2 regions of the Stenotrophomonas sp. GL_111 genome follow, and region 2 is predicted to be linked to the other one. Evidence: riboswitches for the same ligand, from Rfam matches in the RefSeq annotation. Region 2 holds a riboswitch; the other holds the start of a gene.
What was found. A riboswitch is a leader RNA that binds a small molecule or an ion and turns the genes downstream of it on or off. The one in region 2 is predicted to bind glycine.
Positions count from the first base shown of each region.

Region 1 (7,586 bases), 730 kb from region 2:
TGATACTGGGTGCGGCTGATCCGGTCTTCGATGCCCAGCTCCTGCACCGGCTGCAGGTACAGCTTGATGCCGGGCACATGCGCCACGCGTTGCTGCAGGCGGGCGATGATCACCTGTGCATTGGCATCGCGCTGTGCGTGCGGCTTGAGTTCGATCAGCAGGCGGCCGCTGTTGAGGGTGGCGTTGTTGCCGTCCACGCCGATGAACGAGGACAGGCTGGCGACATCCTCATCGCCCAGCAGCGCATCGGCCAATGCCTGTTGGCGCTGCGCCATGGCCTGGAATGAAATCGACTGAGGTGCTTCGCTGATGCCCTGGATCAGGCCGGCATCCTGCACCGGGAAGAAGCCCTTGGGCACCCACACGTACAGCGCGGCGGTGAGCAGCAGCGTAGCCACGGTGGCGGCAAGCATCAGCGGCTGGCGCTGCAGCACCCAGTGCAGCTGGCGGTCGTAGACCGCCACCACGCGGTCGAACGGGTCACCCTGCTGCGCCGATGCCTGGCCGTCGGCATCGCGACGGGTTGCATGCCCCGCCTTGAGCAGGCGCGCGCACATCATCGGTGTCAGCGTCAGCGAGACCAGCAGGGAGATGCCGATCGCCACCGCCAGCGTGATCGCAAATTCGTGGAACAGCTTGCCGACCACATCGGCCATGAACAGCAGCGGGATCAGCACCGCGATCAGCGACAGGGTCAGCGAGATCAGGGTAAAGCCGATCTGCCTGGCGCCCTTCAATGCGGCCTGCATCGGCGTGGCGCCACGCTCCAGGTGGCGGGCGATGTTCTCCAGCATCACGATCGCGTCGTCGACCACGAAGCCGGTGGCGATGGTCAGCGCCATCAGGGTGAGGTTGTTGAGCGAGAAGCCAGCCAGCAGCATCACCCCGAAGGTGCCCACCAGCGACAGCGGCACGGCGATGCTGGGAATGAGCGTGGCCGGAATATTGCGCAGGAACACGAAGGTGACCATCACCACCAGCGCGATGGCGATCAGCAGTTCGTGCTGCACGCCGCGGATGGAGGCGCGGATCGACTCGGTGCGGTCACTCAGTACCGCCACGTCCACGCCCTTGGGCAGGGAGGCCTGCAGCTGCGGCAGCAGCGCACGGACCTGGTCGACCACGGCGATCACGTTGGCGCCGGGCTGGCGCTGGATGTTGATCAGCACTGCCGGGGTGGTACCCGACCACGCGGCGAGCTGACGGTTCTCGGCACCATCTTCGATGCTGGCCACATCGCCCAGCCGCAGCGGTGCGCCGTCCTTCCAGGTCAGGATCAGCGCGCGGTACTCGGCCACCGAGCGCATCTGGTCGTTGGCATCGAGCATGATCGCGCGGGTCGGGCCGTCGAAGCTGCCCTTGGGCAGGTTGACGTTGGCCGCGCCGATCGCCTCGCGGATGCGTGCCATGCTCAAACCGTTGGCGGCCAGTGCGCTCGGGTTGACCTGGATGCGCACGGCCGGGCGCTGGCCACCGGCCAGGCTGACCAGGCCCACGCCGGGCAGCTGTGACAGGCGCTGCGCCATGCGCGTATCCACCAGGTCGTGCACCTGCGGCAACGACAGCCCCTGCGAGGTGACGGCCAAAGTGAGGATCGGGGTATCGGCGGGATTGACCTTGCGGTACACCGGCGGCACCGGCAGGTCATCGGGCAGGAAGCTGCCTGCGGCATTGATCGCGGCCTGCACCTCCTGTTCGGCCACGCCCAGCGCCACCTCCAGGTTGAACTGCAGGGTGATCACCGAGGCGCCGCCGGAGCTGGTCGAGGACATCTGCTTGAGCCCGGGAATCTGCCCGAGCTGGCGCTCCAGCGGCGCGGTCACCGCACTGGTGGTCACCCCCGGGCTGGCGCCCGGATACAGCGTGGTGATCTGGATGATCGGGTAGTCCACCTGCGGCAGCGCGGCCACCGGCAGCAGCCGGTAGGCCATCACGCCGGACAGCAGCAGCGCCACCATCAGCAGCGTGGTGGCCACCGGGCGTTCGATGAAGGGGCGCGAGAGGTTCATGCGCCGGTCCGCGGCGGGTCCTGCGCCTTGTCGCTGTCGGCCACCACCTCGACCTTGGCGCCATCGCGCAGGCCATCGATGCCTTCCACCACCACCCGCTCACCCGGCGTGAGGCCATCGCGTACCGACACCCGCTCGCCATCGGCCGGGCCCAGCACCACGTTGCGCAGGTGCGAGGTCGCATCGGCCGCGATCACGTACACATAGCTGCCCTTGCTGCCGAACTGCACCGCTGCGTTGGGAATCACCACCGCATCGCTGCTGCTCACCTGCAGGCGGATGTTGACGAACTGGTTGGGGAACAGCGCTTCATCGGCGTTGTCGAACTGCGCACGCAGCTTCAGCGTGCCGGTGGCGGTATCGATGCGGTTGTCCAGGCTGGACAGCACGCCATCGCCCAGTGCCTGCCGTTCTTCGCGATCCCACGCTTCCACGGTCAGCTGCGGGTTCGCGCGCGCGGCGGTGACCACGGCCGGCAGGTCCGGCTCGGGTACGGTGAACAGCACGCTGATCGGGGTGGTCTGGGTGATCGTGGCCAGCGGCTCGGTATCGCCACTGCGCACCAGGTTGCCGACATCGACATTGCGCAGGCCCATGCGCCCGGCGACCGGCGCGGTGATGCGGGTGTACTGCAGCTGCAGGCGCGCTTCGTCCACGGCGGCCTGGTCGGTCTGGCGGCGGCCCTGCAGCTGGCGCACCTTGCTCTGCTGGTCGCTCAGGTCCTGCGCCGAGACGAAGTGCTGGCGCTGCAGCTCGCTGAAGCGCTGCAGTTGGCGCTGCGCGTTTTCCAGTTCGGCCAGGTTCTGCTGCTGGGTGCCCAGCGCCCGCGCCAGCTGCACCTGGAAGGGACGCGGATCGATCTCGGCGATCAAGGCGCCGGCCTGGACGTGCTGGCCCTCGCTGAAGCTCAACCGCAGCAGCTCGCCATCCACGCGGCTGCGCAGGCTCACCGTCTGCAGCGGGGTGACGGTGCCCAGTGCCTTGAGCCGCACCACCAGGTCTTCGCGCACCACCGTGGCTACCCGCACCGGCGTCGCGTTGGCGGCCGGCGCGGCCTCGGCGGCGGGGCCGGGGGCCAGCACGCGCCAAGCAAGAGCGGCAGCGGCCAGCACGGCCACGATCAACAGCGGTTTGGACAGACGGCGGGTACGCGAGGGCGAGGGCGGGGGCAGTGGGGCAGACATGGGGCATCCTGCGCACCCATCCATTGATCGGCGCGTCCATGGGGTGCCGGCCCGTGGGGGCAGGCGAGACGAAGTGGGGATGTCTGGCGGGGCCGCTGGTCGAATGCCGCAGCGTGGCTGGATACCGCCCGGGCGGGCGGGTCGCCATGGTACCCCGCGCGGTTGCCAAAGCTCACATGCCCTTGGTCATGGAGCAGACGCTACGCGGCATTGAACGTTGCGTTCAATGCACCTCGTCGCGATACACGAACTTGGGCATTTCCCATTTGAAGTGGATGGCCAGCAGGCGGAACGCGAAACCACCGCCCAGGCACCACAGCGTGGCCGCATTGAGCGACACCCCCAGCTCGAGCAAGGCCAGGTAGGCCGCACCGGTGAGCAGGGTGATCACCGCATACAGTTCCTTCTGGAAGATCAGCGGCACCTCGTTGCACAGCACGTCGCGCAGCACGCCGCCGAAGGCACCGGTCAACATGCCCGAAATCAGCACGATCGGCGCGGCGTGGCCGGCCTCGCGCGCCACCGCGCAGCCGATCAGGGTGAAACAGATCAGCCCCAGCCCGTCCAGCACCAGGAAGGTGCGGCGGAAGTGGTGCATCCAGCGCGCCACCCAGGTGGCGATCAACGCCGCGCAGATGGTGAAGCCCAGGTACTCCGGGTGCTTCACCCAGCCCAGCGGATAGTGCCCAAGCACGATGTCGCGCAGCGAGCCGCCGCCGAGCGCGGTGACGCAGGCGATGATGACCACGCCGAACAGGTCCATCCGCCGCCGCCCGGCGGACAGCGCGCCGGTCATGGCTTCGGCGGAAATGGCGATGAGGTAGATCAGGGAGAGCAGCATGGGGGGGCTCCGGGCACGGCAAGGCGGGAACGGAAGCACGCACGTGGCACGCCAGCGCCGCAGCACTGTCGTGGGGTGGTCCTCCGGTGCCGCTCCCGCTGTCCTTTTGCCTGAGAGTTCAGTGGCCAGGCCACGTGCCCCTTCGGCGGGTCATTGAAGACCTCTCTCCAGATCGGCGTGCTGGATGCATGGTTGGTGGCGTGTCGTGCCACCGGCCTGAGCGATTATGGGAGCCTGCGCCTTCGGCGGGCGCCAGCGCGGCGCCTCTCTCCTGCATCCGGGGCGGATTCTAACAGCCGCCGGGCTGCTGCCGGGGGATAATCCCGGTATGCCCGCTGAACCCACTCTCTGGTACCTGTACCTGCTGGAATGCCGAAACGGCAGCTACTACGCCGGAATCAGCAACGATGTGGCGGCACGCTTCCAGGCCCACCTGGCCGGTAAAGGCGCGCGCTATACCCGTGCCAACCCGCCGCTGAAGGTGCTGGCGATGCGCGCCTACCCGGACCGCGCCGCAGCCTCGAAGGCCGAATGGCAGCTCAAACGGCAGCCGCGCGGGCGCAAGCTGGCGTGGTTGCAGGCCGTCGAGGAATAGGCCTGCGACTGGTTCGGCGTCGCACGGTAGGCCACACTCGGCCATCACACCGGGAGGGAACCCGCATGTTCGACGGCCAACCACGCTTGCTCACCTTGGCGCGAGCTGCCCGACCCCTCGCGCCTGCGCCCGTGCGGCTGATGTTGATGTTGATGCTGATCATCGGGATGCCAGGTTGCACGGTCGAGCGGCCGCCAGCACTGCGCCACGGCGAGATCGCCAGTGCCGGTACGTTTGCCGTCCGGCACGCGCCCGATGCCATCGCTACGGCGCGGGTAAAGCTCGATCCCGCCAAGGTCCCGGTCGCGCTGAGGACGCTTGTCCCTCTGGCCGAGGACTGGGGCATCGGTGATGACGCGATCCGCGATGCACTTCAGGAACGTGTCAGCCAGGCGGAAAAAGATGCGTTGGCCCAGGCAGTGAATCCGCACAACGCGGCGATCACGGCCTGGCTGGACAGCCTGCCGCCGGCACAGCCGATGAGCGATGAAGCCGCGGCGTTCATGTATATGCAGCTGGGCCTGGTTGAAATGGGGTTGTTCGAGGAACTGCCCTGATCGAGAGTGCACCCGCCGTTCCGGCACTTGCCGGCGACCGGGCAATGGGTTCATCTACCGATTCACGCTCTGGACGACAGCCCACGATGACCACGCTTGCCCTGCTGTTCGCCCTGACCGCCGCGACGACGCCCGCCAGTGTTTCCGGCGCCATCGACCCGACCACGCGTGCGGCGATCGAAGCCACCTGTTTCGATTACGTCGACGGCCAGCTGGAAGGCGACCCGGCGCGCGTGGCGCGTTCGCTGCATCCAGACCTGGCCAAGCGCGCGATCCTGGGTGATACCCCGGACGAGCGCCTCGGCCTGCGCCGCATGTCGAAGGAAGAGCTGGTGTCGCTGACCCGGCAAGGTGCGTTGAAGACGCCCAAGGCGCAGTGGAACCGCAGTTGCACGGTGCTCGACGTGACCGGCAACGCCGCATCGGTACGGCTGGAGACGCCGTGGTTCGTGGACTACTTCCACATGGGCCGCTTCGGCGAGCGCTGGATCATCGTCAACGCACTCTGGTACAGCAAGCCGAAGTAAACGCCGCCGTGGACCCACTTCCGTGCGCATCGCGGTAACGCTAAGCTTGGTCGCGCCCGAAGGGCATACCAGGAGACAGGGACAAGGACAGGCCCGACACACGGGCACGGGACCACCGTGACAGCAGGACCCGCGCGATGTTCGCGCCGCGGCCCGCATGGCAGCAGATGCCTCAATCCGTTTTCATTTTCAGCGCGCTGCCGGCCCGTGCCGGCGGCGTGTGCGCAGACGCGGTGCCCGCACCGGGCCCCCGCAGCGCGACCGGCCCCCATCACCACAGGAAATCGTTTCCCATGTCCTTGAGCATCTTCGACATACATGCACAGCTGACCCAGCACTACGCCGACGACAACAGCGTGCGCGTGGAGCTGATCGAAGGCCTGACCCCGGCGGTCATGGTCGAGCTGGAAGAGTTCGGCGACCTGGACATCATCGTCGCCAGTTCGGGCGAGCAGATCGTGGTGTCCACCATTCTGGTGCCCGCCAGCCAGGTCAAGGACGTGGCCGGTCTCAACGCCGCCTGCATGCGCCTGAACCCGATCAACCCGCTGTCCAACCTGGGCATCACCACCGATGCGCACGGCGTGGAGAACTACGTGGTCTTCGGCGAGCTCTCCACCCGCTCGGGCATCGATGCGATCAACGAAGAAATCCAGGCGCTGGCCGCCAACACCATCGACGCAGTCGAAGCACTGCGCCCCTACTTCGACTGAGACCTGACCCGATGAGTATTTTTGGAAAGCTGGTGACCCTGTTCCGTGGCACCGCGCACGAGGCCGGCGAAAAGATCGTCGACGCCAAGGCGCTGACCATCCTGGACCAGGAGATCCGCGACGCTGCCACCCAGCTGGACCGCTCCAAGGTCGACCTGGCCAAGCTGATGGGCCAGTCCAAGCTGAGCGAGAACGAGATCGGCGCGCGCGACCGCAAGATCGCCGAGTACAGCCGCTACATCGAAGGTGCGCTGGGCAAGGGCGACGAAGCGCTGGCGATGCAGGTGGCCGAGAAGATGGCGCCGCTGGAAACCGAGCAGAACACCGCGCGCGAATCCAAGGGGCACCTGGACCAGAGCATCACCACGCTGCGCGCGACCATCTCCAAGACCGAGTCGCGCCTGAAGCAGATGCGCGCGCAGGTCGACCAGGTCAAGGCAACCGACACCGTGCAGCGTGCCCAGGCCGCGATTGCCGCGCGCCACTCCGGCACCAACAGCAAGATGTCCTCGGCGCTGGGTTCGCTGGAACGCATCAAGGCACGCCAGGCCCAGCAGGGCGCGCAGATGCTGGCCGCCGAAGAACTGGAAACCGATGCCGGCGACGGCGATCTGAACCGCAAGCTGGCCGCCGCCGGCCTGTTGGAGGATTCCTCCAGCGCCGCGGCGGTACTGGCGCGCTTCAAGCAGCCCAAGGCACTGCCACACGCACCGTCGGCACTGCTGCCGGGCACCGTGCCGGTTGCCGATGGCGATGTGCTGGTCGGCGTGATCACCCCCAGCGATCACCAGCGCTGACCCCCGAGGACTGCCATGTTCCTGATCCAGCGCCTGGCCAGCACGTTCCGCCAACACATTCGACGGATCAGCTGGCCGGTGCTGATGGCCGTGCTGGTGCTGCACCTGCTGGCCAGCTGGAGCCTGCTGGCGCTGGCCGGTGAGGACAAGCTCACCGCCTGGCAGTCCTTCCTCTATTTCTACGTCACCACCGCCACCACCATCGGTTTTGGCGACCTGTCCCCGGGCTCCACGGCCGGGCGCTTCATCACCGCGCTGTTCGTGATGCCGTTTGCAGTGGCGACCTTCGCCGCGACCCTGGCCAAATCGAGCAGCGCCCTGCTGGCATTCTGGAAGAGGCACCACATGGGCAAGATGGCGTAC
Region 1 covers NZ_CM174421.1:3,902,048-3,909,633, reverse strand. The annotation lists gene AC3IPM_RS17355 (MdtB/MuxB family multidrug efflux RND transporter permease subunit) at 1-2,009, opposite strand, end outside; gene AC3IPM_RS17350 (MdtA/MuxA family multidrug efflux RND transporter periplasmic adaptor subunit) at 2,006-3,193, opposite strand; gene AC3IPM_RS17345 (trimeric intracellular cation channel family protein) at 3,417-4,034, opposite strand; glycine riboswitch at 4,125-4,215, opposite strand; glycine riboswitch at 4,237-4,311, opposite strand; gene AC3IPM_RS17340 (GIY-YIG nuclease family protein) at 4,342-4,629, shown strand; gene AC3IPM_RS17335 (hypothetical protein) at 4,695-5,186, shown strand; gene AC3IPM_RS17330 (nuclear transport factor 2 family protein) at 5,273-5,713, shown strand; gene AC3IPM_RS17325 (DUF2170 family protein) at 6,007-6,426, shown strand; gene AC3IPM_RS17320 (PspA/IM30 family protein) at 6,438-7,223, shown strand; gene AC3IPM_RS17315 (potassium channel family protein) at 7,239-7,586, shown strand, end outside.
Region 1: it holds a riboswitch for glycine, as region 2 does, so the genes downstream of both, AC3IPM_RS17345 (trimeric intracellular cation channel family protein) here and gcvP (aminomethyl-transferring glycine dehydrogenase) in region 2, are expected to answer to the same signal.

Region 2 (7,586 bases):
GCGGTGCTGCTGTCCTACCTGGTTGCCGGTGCACTGGTGATCATCGTGATGAACGCGCTGGGCGAGATGGCCGCGGCCAAGCCGACCAGCGGGGCGTTCTCGGTGTATGCCGCCGATGCCATGGGCGCCACCGCCGGAGCCACGGTGGGCTGGTTGTGGTGGGTGCAGCTGGTGATCGTGATCGCCGCCGAAGCGGTCGGTGCAGCCGGGCTGCTGGCCACGGTCTGGCCGGCGGTACCGGTCCCGATGGCGGCACTGGCCTTCATGCTGTTCTTCACCGCGATCAACCTGCTCGGGGTGAAGAACTTCGGCGAGTTTGAATTCTGGTTCGCGATCCTCAAGGTGGCCGCCATCGTCGGCTTCATCCTGATCGGCATCGCGCTGCTGATGGGCTGGCTGCCGGACGTGGCCTCGCCGGGGCTGCGCAATTTCACCGAGCACGGCGGCTTCGCGCCCAAGGGCCTGGCCGGCATCGGCGCGGCACTGCTGGTGGTGGTGTTCGCCTTCGGCGGTACCGAGATCGTGGCGGTGGCGGCGGCCGAAACCGAAGATCCCGAGCGCAGCATCGCGCGTGCCATCCGCACCGTGGCCTGGCGCATCCTGGTGTTCTACATCGGCTCGCTGAGCGTGATCATCGCCGTGGTGCCGTGGACCAGCGAGTCGCTGAAGTCGCCGTTCGCAGCCGTGCTGCAGGTGGCCAATATTCCGGGTGCGGCAACGGCGATCACCCTGATCGCGGTGATCGCGCTGCTGTCCGCGCTCAACGCCAATCTCTACGGCGCCTCGCGCATGATGTACTCGCTGGCACAGCGCAGCGAGGCACCGGCGGTGCTGGGCTGGACCGACCCGCGCCAGGTGCCGATCATCGCGGTACTGGCCAGCGTGCTGTTCGGCTTCGCGGCCACGGTGATGGAGCTGGTGTTCCCGGACAAGGTGCTGCCGGTGCTGCTCAACATCGTCGGCTCCACCTGCCTGCTGGTGTGGACCATCTCGCTGCTGTCGCAGTTGATCCTGCGCCACCGTGCCAACCGCGACGGCACCCGCCTGCCGTTCCGCATGGCGGGCTATCCGTATCTGACCGTGATCGGCCTGGCCGTGCTGGCGCTGATCTTCGGCCTGCTGCTGTCCGAGAGCCACACCCGCCTGCAGTTCCTGTCGATGGCGGCACTGACCGCGGTGATCGCGGCCACCAGTGAAATCGCGCGCCGGGTGCGTGCCAACCGCCGCACCGAGTGACCGGTGGGTGCCGACCGTTGGTCGGCACACAGAGCGATACCTGAAATGAAAACGGCCCGCTTGCGCGGGCCGTTTTCATTTACCGGGCGGGGAGGCTCAGACCTCCACGCCCTCGTCTTCCTTGTACGCATCCACCGGGATGCAGGCGCACATCACGTTCTTGTCGCCATACACGTTGTCCACGCGCGCCACCGGCGGCCAGTACTTCTGCTGGCGCAGGCTGGCCAGCGGGAAGGCGGCCAGTTCGCGCGGGTAGGCATGCGCCCACTCGCTGGCCGACACCGCGGTGGCGGTGTGCGGGGCGTGCTTGAGCGGGTTGTCCTCGCGGTCCAGGCGGCCGTCTTCGATCGCGGCGATTTCTTCGCGGATCTGGATCATAGCGTTGATGAAGCGATCCAGTTCGTGCAGCGATTCGCTCTCGGTCGGTTCCACCATCAGCGTGCCGGCGACCGGGAAGCTCAGGGTCGGGGCGTGGAAGCCGAAGTCGATCAGGCGCTTGGCCACGTCCTCGGCGGCGATGCCGGAGGTCTTCTCCAGCGGACGCACGTCCAGGATGCACTCGTGTGCCACCAGCCCGTTGCGGCCGGTGTACAGGGTCTTGAAGTGCGGGGCCAGGCGCTTGGCGATGTAGTTGGCGTTGAGCAGGGCCACCTGGGTGGCCTTGCGCAGGCCGGCGGTGCCCATCAGGGTGATGTACATCCAGCTGATCGGCAGGATCGAGGCGCTGCCGAAGCTGGCCGCGCTGACCATGCCCACGTCACCTTCACCGCCCAGCACCTTGGGCAGGAACGGCGCCAGGTGCGACTTGACCGCGCACGGGCCCACGCCCGGGCCGCCGCCGCCGTGCGGAATGCAGAAGGTCTTGTGCAGGTTCAGGTGCGACACGTCCGAGCCCCACTTGCCGGGCTTGGCCACGCCGACCAGGGCGTTCATGTTGGCGCCGTCGGTGTACACCTGGCCGCCGTGCTTGTGGATGATCTCGCAGATCTCCACCACCTCTTCCTCGAACACGCCATGCGTGGACGGGTAGGTGATCATCAGCGCGGCCAGGCGGTCGCCGTATTTCTCGGCATTGACGCGGATGTCCTCGACATCGACGTTGCCGTTGGCGTCGGTCTTGGTGACCACCACCTTCATGCCGCACATCTGTGCCGAGGCCGGGTTGGTGCCGTGCGCCGAATCCGGGATCAGGCAGACATCGCGATGGCCTTCGCCGCGCGAGCGGTGATACGCGCGGATTGCCAGCAGGCCGGCGTACTCGCCCTGCGCGCCGGAGTTCGGCTGCAGGCTGACGGCGTCGTAGCCGGTGCATTCCACCAGCATCGCTTCCAGCCCGTCGATCAGTTCCTTGTAGCCGGTGGCCTGGTCGGCCGGGGCCAGCGGATGGATGTTGGCGAACTCCGGCCAGGTCACCGGGATCATTTCGGCGGTGGCGTTGAGCTTCATGGTGCAGCTGCCCAGCGGGATCATGGTGCGATCCATGGCCAGGTCCTTGTCCGCCAGCGAACGCAGGTAACGCAGCAGTTCGTGTTCGCTGTGGTGGGTGTTGAACACCGGGTGGGTCAGGAACGCGCTGGTCCGCACCAGGCCGGCCGGCAGTGCATCGGCGGTGGCGGCATCGAGCGCGTCCACATCGACGCGGGCACCGAACAGCGCGCCGAGCGCGACGATATCGGCACGGGTGGCGGTTTCATCCAGGCTGATGCTGACCGCTTCGCTGTCGATCGCGCGCAGGTTGATGCGTGCCGCGGCGGCCTTGGCGTGGATCGCCTTGGCGTCGATGTCCTTGACGTGCAGGGTGTCGAAGAAGTGCTCGCCGACATTCACCCCGGCGCTGCGCAGGCCGCCGGCCAGGATCGCGGCCAGGCGGTGGGTGCGGCGCGCGATGCGGGTCAGCCCGTCCGGGCCGTGGTACACGGCGTACATCGAGGCCATCACCGCCAGCAGCACCTGCGCGGTGCAGATGTTGGAGGTGGCCTTCTCGCGGCGGATGTGCTGCTCGCGGGTCTGCAGGGTCAGGCGGTAGGCGGCATTGCCCTGGGCGTCCACGGAGACGCCGATCAGGCGGCCCGGCATCGAACGCTTGTAGGCGTCGCGGCAGGCCATGAAGGCCGCGTGCGGGCCACCGAAGCCGAACGGCACGCCGAAACGCTGCGAGTTGCCCACCACGATGTCCGCGCCCCATTCGCCGGGGGCGGCGATCAGGGTCAGCGCGAGCAGGTCGGTAGCCACGGCCACCAGGCCGCCGCGTGCGTGCACGGCATCGGCCAGTGCCTTGTAGTCGCCGATATGGCCGAAGGTGTCCGGGTACTGCAGCAGCACGCCGTAGCTGTCTGCTTCCAGCGCTTCGGCCGGGGTGCCCACGCGCAGCACGATGCCCATCGGCTCGGCACGGGTGCGCAGCAGTTCCAGCGTCTGCGGGTGCACGGCGTCGTGCACGAAGAAGGTGTCGGACTTGCTCTTGGCCGAACGCTTGGCCAGGGTCATCGCTTCCGCCGCCGCGGTGGCTTCGTCGAGCAGCGAGGCGTTGGCGATTTCCATGCCGGTGAGGTCGGCGCACAGGGTCTGGAAGTTGATCAGCGCTTCCATGCGGCCCTGCGAAATCTCGGCCTGGTAGGGCGTGTAGGCGGTGTACCAGGCCGGGTTTTCCAGCACGTTGCGCAGGATCACGTTCGGGGTGAGCGTGCCGTAGTAGCCCTGGCCGATGAAGGTGCGGAACACCTGGTTCTTGTCGGCGATGGCGCGGATCTTGGCCAGTGCCTGCACTTCGGTCAGCGACTCGGGCAGCGCCAGCGGGGCCGGCGACTTGATCCCGGCCGGGACGATCGCATCGGTCAGCGCGTCCAGCGAGGCGTGGCCGACCACGTCGAGCATCTGCGCGATTTCAGCATCGTTGGGGCCGATGTGGCGTTCGACGAACGCGTGGCTGTGTTCAAGCTCGCGCAGGGAAGGAGTGTTCTGGGACATGGCAGGCATCTCGAAGAGTGGGCACGCACGTTCGGAAGTCGGCTTGGCCGGGGTGCGGCGCAGGCGCGCGCGAACCACCGGACCTTGCGGTCTTCCTGGGTGCCCCTCTGTCCTTTTGCCTGAGAGTTTAAAAGCGCGCATCTGCGTGCTTCGTGCCCCTTCGGCGCCGGATTTTGCCGGTCTCTCCAGAGTTTTGATGCGGGTGGTATCGGGCCTGAGCGATTACGGGCGTTGCGCCTTCGGCAGCGGGTGTCCGCTTCTCCCACCATGTAGCCCGGCGATTATAGCCCAGCGGCTTTGCCGGCAACGGCCCTATGCCACATGAATGAGGGCCGGCGCAGGCCCCGGAATGTGGCCGCGGGCATGGTGCCGCGCCGGGCGAAGGCCTATGATCGACGGACCCTCGTATTCATCTGGCGCTGCCCGTTCCGGGCGGGCGCCCGCCGTGCGTTCGCGCATGGCCCTGACGGAAGCCCGCATGACGCCCGCCTCGCCTTCGACCCGCCGCCTGGCCCTGCTGCTCGCAGGCCTGGCGATGTTCGGCCCGTTCTCGATCGACACCATCTTCCCGGCCTTCCTGCTGCTCGGTGAGCGCCTGCAGGTGGACCAGGTGGCGGTGCAGCAGACCATCAGCGTGTACCTGCTGTTCTACGGCCTGATGAGCCTGGCGCACGGCCCGCTGTCGGATGCGTTCGGCCGCCGCCGGGTGATTCTGGGTGGGTTGGGGCTGTTCTTCGTGGCCTCGATCGGCTGCGCACTGTCGCCGGACCTGACCACGTTGCTGGTGTTCCGTGCGCTGCAGGGTGTCTCGGCCGGTGTAGGCATGATCGTGGGCCGCGCGGTGATCCGCGATCTGTTCCATGGCGCCGACGCGCAGCGGCTGATGAGCCAGGTCTCGATGATCTTCGGCATCGCCCCGGCCATCGCGCCGATCATCGGCGGCTGGATCCTGCTGGGCGGCGGCAACTGGCCGCTGATCTTCTGGTTCCTGGTGCTGTTCTCGGTGGTGCTGCTGGTGGCCACTGCCAAGTGGCTGCCCGAGACCCACCCGGTGGAAGCGCGCACGCCGATGTCGCTGCGCTCGCTGCTGCGCAGCTACCTGCGCATCGGCTCCAACCCGCGCCTGCTGCGGCTGGCCGCGGCCGGGGGCCTTAACTTCTCCGGCGTGTTCCTGTACATCGCCTCGGCACCGGTGTTCGTGATGCAGCATCTGCATCTGGGCGAGGGTGGCTTCGCCTGGCTGTTCATTCCCACCATCGGCGGCATGACCCTGGGCTCGTACCTGTCCGGGCGCATGGCCGGCAAAATGCTGCCGCAGCGACAGATCGCGATCGGCTTCCTGCTGTGCGCGCTGTCGGCACTGTTGAACATCGGCTACGTGCTGTCGGTGCCGGAAATCGCGCTGCCGTGGGCGGTGATGCCGATCTTCGTGGGCGGCGTGGGCATGGCGATGATCTTCCCGATTCTGGCCCTGGCGGTGCTGGACATGTACCCGCATCAGCGCGGCCTGGCCTCGTCGATGCAGATGTTCATCCAGCTGATGATCAACACCGTGGTGGCCGGCGTACTGTCGCCGATGCTCAGCAGCAACCCGGTGCACCTGGCCTTCGGCTATGCCGGTTTCTTCGCGCTGGGGGCCACGTTCTGGTACTGGGAACGGCATTGCGAACGCCGCCGCGAGGCTGTCGCCAGCGCCGAATGAACACCGCACACGCCACGCTTGCAGGCACTGCAATCGTGGCGATGCGCGCATTGCCATTGCCGATGCGCGGCGTATCCTGTGGCTTCACCAGCCAGTTCGTGCACCACGACAGCCAACACTTCCCCCTGCGGACTTCATGTCCGCCGCAACCCAGGGTGATTGCATGGCTGCACAGCAGACCTACCGCCTGTTCGACGTCGCGCTCAAGCAGCGCACCACGCTTTCTCCATCACTGACCCGCATGGTCTTCGCCGCGCCCGACGTGGCCAACATGAAGACCGAGGGCCCGGATCAACGCATCAAGGTGTTCTTCCCGTTGCCGGGCGAGACAGCGCCGAGCGTGCCGCAGGGCGAGGACTGGTACGCGCGCTATCGCGCGCTGCCCGATGACCAACGTGCCCCGATGCGCACCTACACCATCCGCGCGCTGCGCCCGGAAAGCGGCGAGGTCGATGTCGATTTCGTGCTGCATGGCGAGACCGGGCCGGCCTCGCGCTGGGCCACCCATGCGCGGATCGGCGACCGGGTCAGCCTGCTGGCGCCGGATGCGCAGGTGGAGGCAAGCAGCGAGGGCTATGAATGGAAGCCGCCGCTGCAGGCCCGGCGGATACTGCTGGTGGCCGACGACACCGCGTTGCCGGCCGTGGCCGGGATCCTGGAAGGGCTGGCGCAGTGGCCGCATCCGCCGGAAGTGCAGGCCTTCATCGAGGTCGAGCACGAGGCCGACGTGCTGCCGCTGCAGGCGCCGAACGGGGCCCAGCTGTTCTGGCTGGTGCGTGAAGGTCGCGCGCATGGCGACCTGCTGCAGGACGCCGTGCGGACACGGATCGGCCCGGCCCGCGGCGGCAGCGGCGAGCAGGCGCTGGCCGAGATCGACGTGGACCAGGACATTCTGTGGGAGCAGGCCAGCGCCGACGGTGCCGGGCTGTATGCCTGGGTGGCCGGTGAGGCTGGCGCGGTGATGGCCATCCGCCGCCACCTGGTCAAGGACTGCGGCATCGACAAGCGCGCGATCACCTTCATGGGCTACTGGCGGCACGGCAGGGTCATCGACTGAACCGCCGTGGGCCCGCTGCGGCGGGCCCGCAGGGCCGGTACGGTATCCTTGGCGCTTTGACGCAGTCCGGATGTCCCCCCATGTCGACCACCTCCAAACTGCGCCGCGACCTCCGCCGGCGCCGTGAAACCGAAGCCGCCAACCGTGACAAGGCGCATGCCGCGCCGGTCGAGCCGCATGCGGAACTGCGTGACCAGCAGCGCACGCTGCTGGCCGGCATCGTCCGCCGCGAGGGGGAGTGGGTGCTGGGCATGGATGGCCGCATCGCCGGCCAGACCGAAAGTGCGGCGCGGGTGCTGTGCCTGATCATGCAGGCCGCCGAACTGCACGAACGCCAGGGCACGCCGGTGCGGCTGGTGTATTCGGATGCGTTGAAGGATGCCGCGCATGCTGAAGCGCAGGCCGACGGCAAGGATTTCGAGCAGTTCAAGCAGGCATTCGCCGCGTCGTTGAAGCCGGCCGCGCAGGCGTAAACCCGCGCCCGAGCTACTGTTGATACGGAAAAAGCCGGCCCTGGGGCCGGCTTTTTCTTTCTACGTGCTGCTGTCGCCAGCGATTACGGGGCTGCTGCCGGCTTGGCTGCCGCCGGCTTGGCCGCAGCGGTGGCGGCCGGGGCCTGCCAGC
Region 2 covers NZ_CM174421.1:3,171,243-3,178,828, reverse strand. The annotation lists gene AC3IPM_RS14205 (amino acid permease) at 1-1,236, shown strand, start outside; gene gcvP (aminomethyl-transferring glycine dehydrogenase) at 1,333-4,212, opposite strand; glycine riboswitch at 4,301-4,402, opposite strand; gene AC3IPM_RS14195 (multidrug effflux MFS transporter) at 4,682-5,905, shown strand; gene AC3IPM_RS14190 (siderophore-interacting protein) at 6,069-6,962, shown strand; gene AC3IPM_RS14185 (hypothetical protein) at 7,043-7,435, shown strand; gene AC3IPM_RS14180 (M2 family metallopeptidase) at 7,519-7,586, opposite strand, start outside.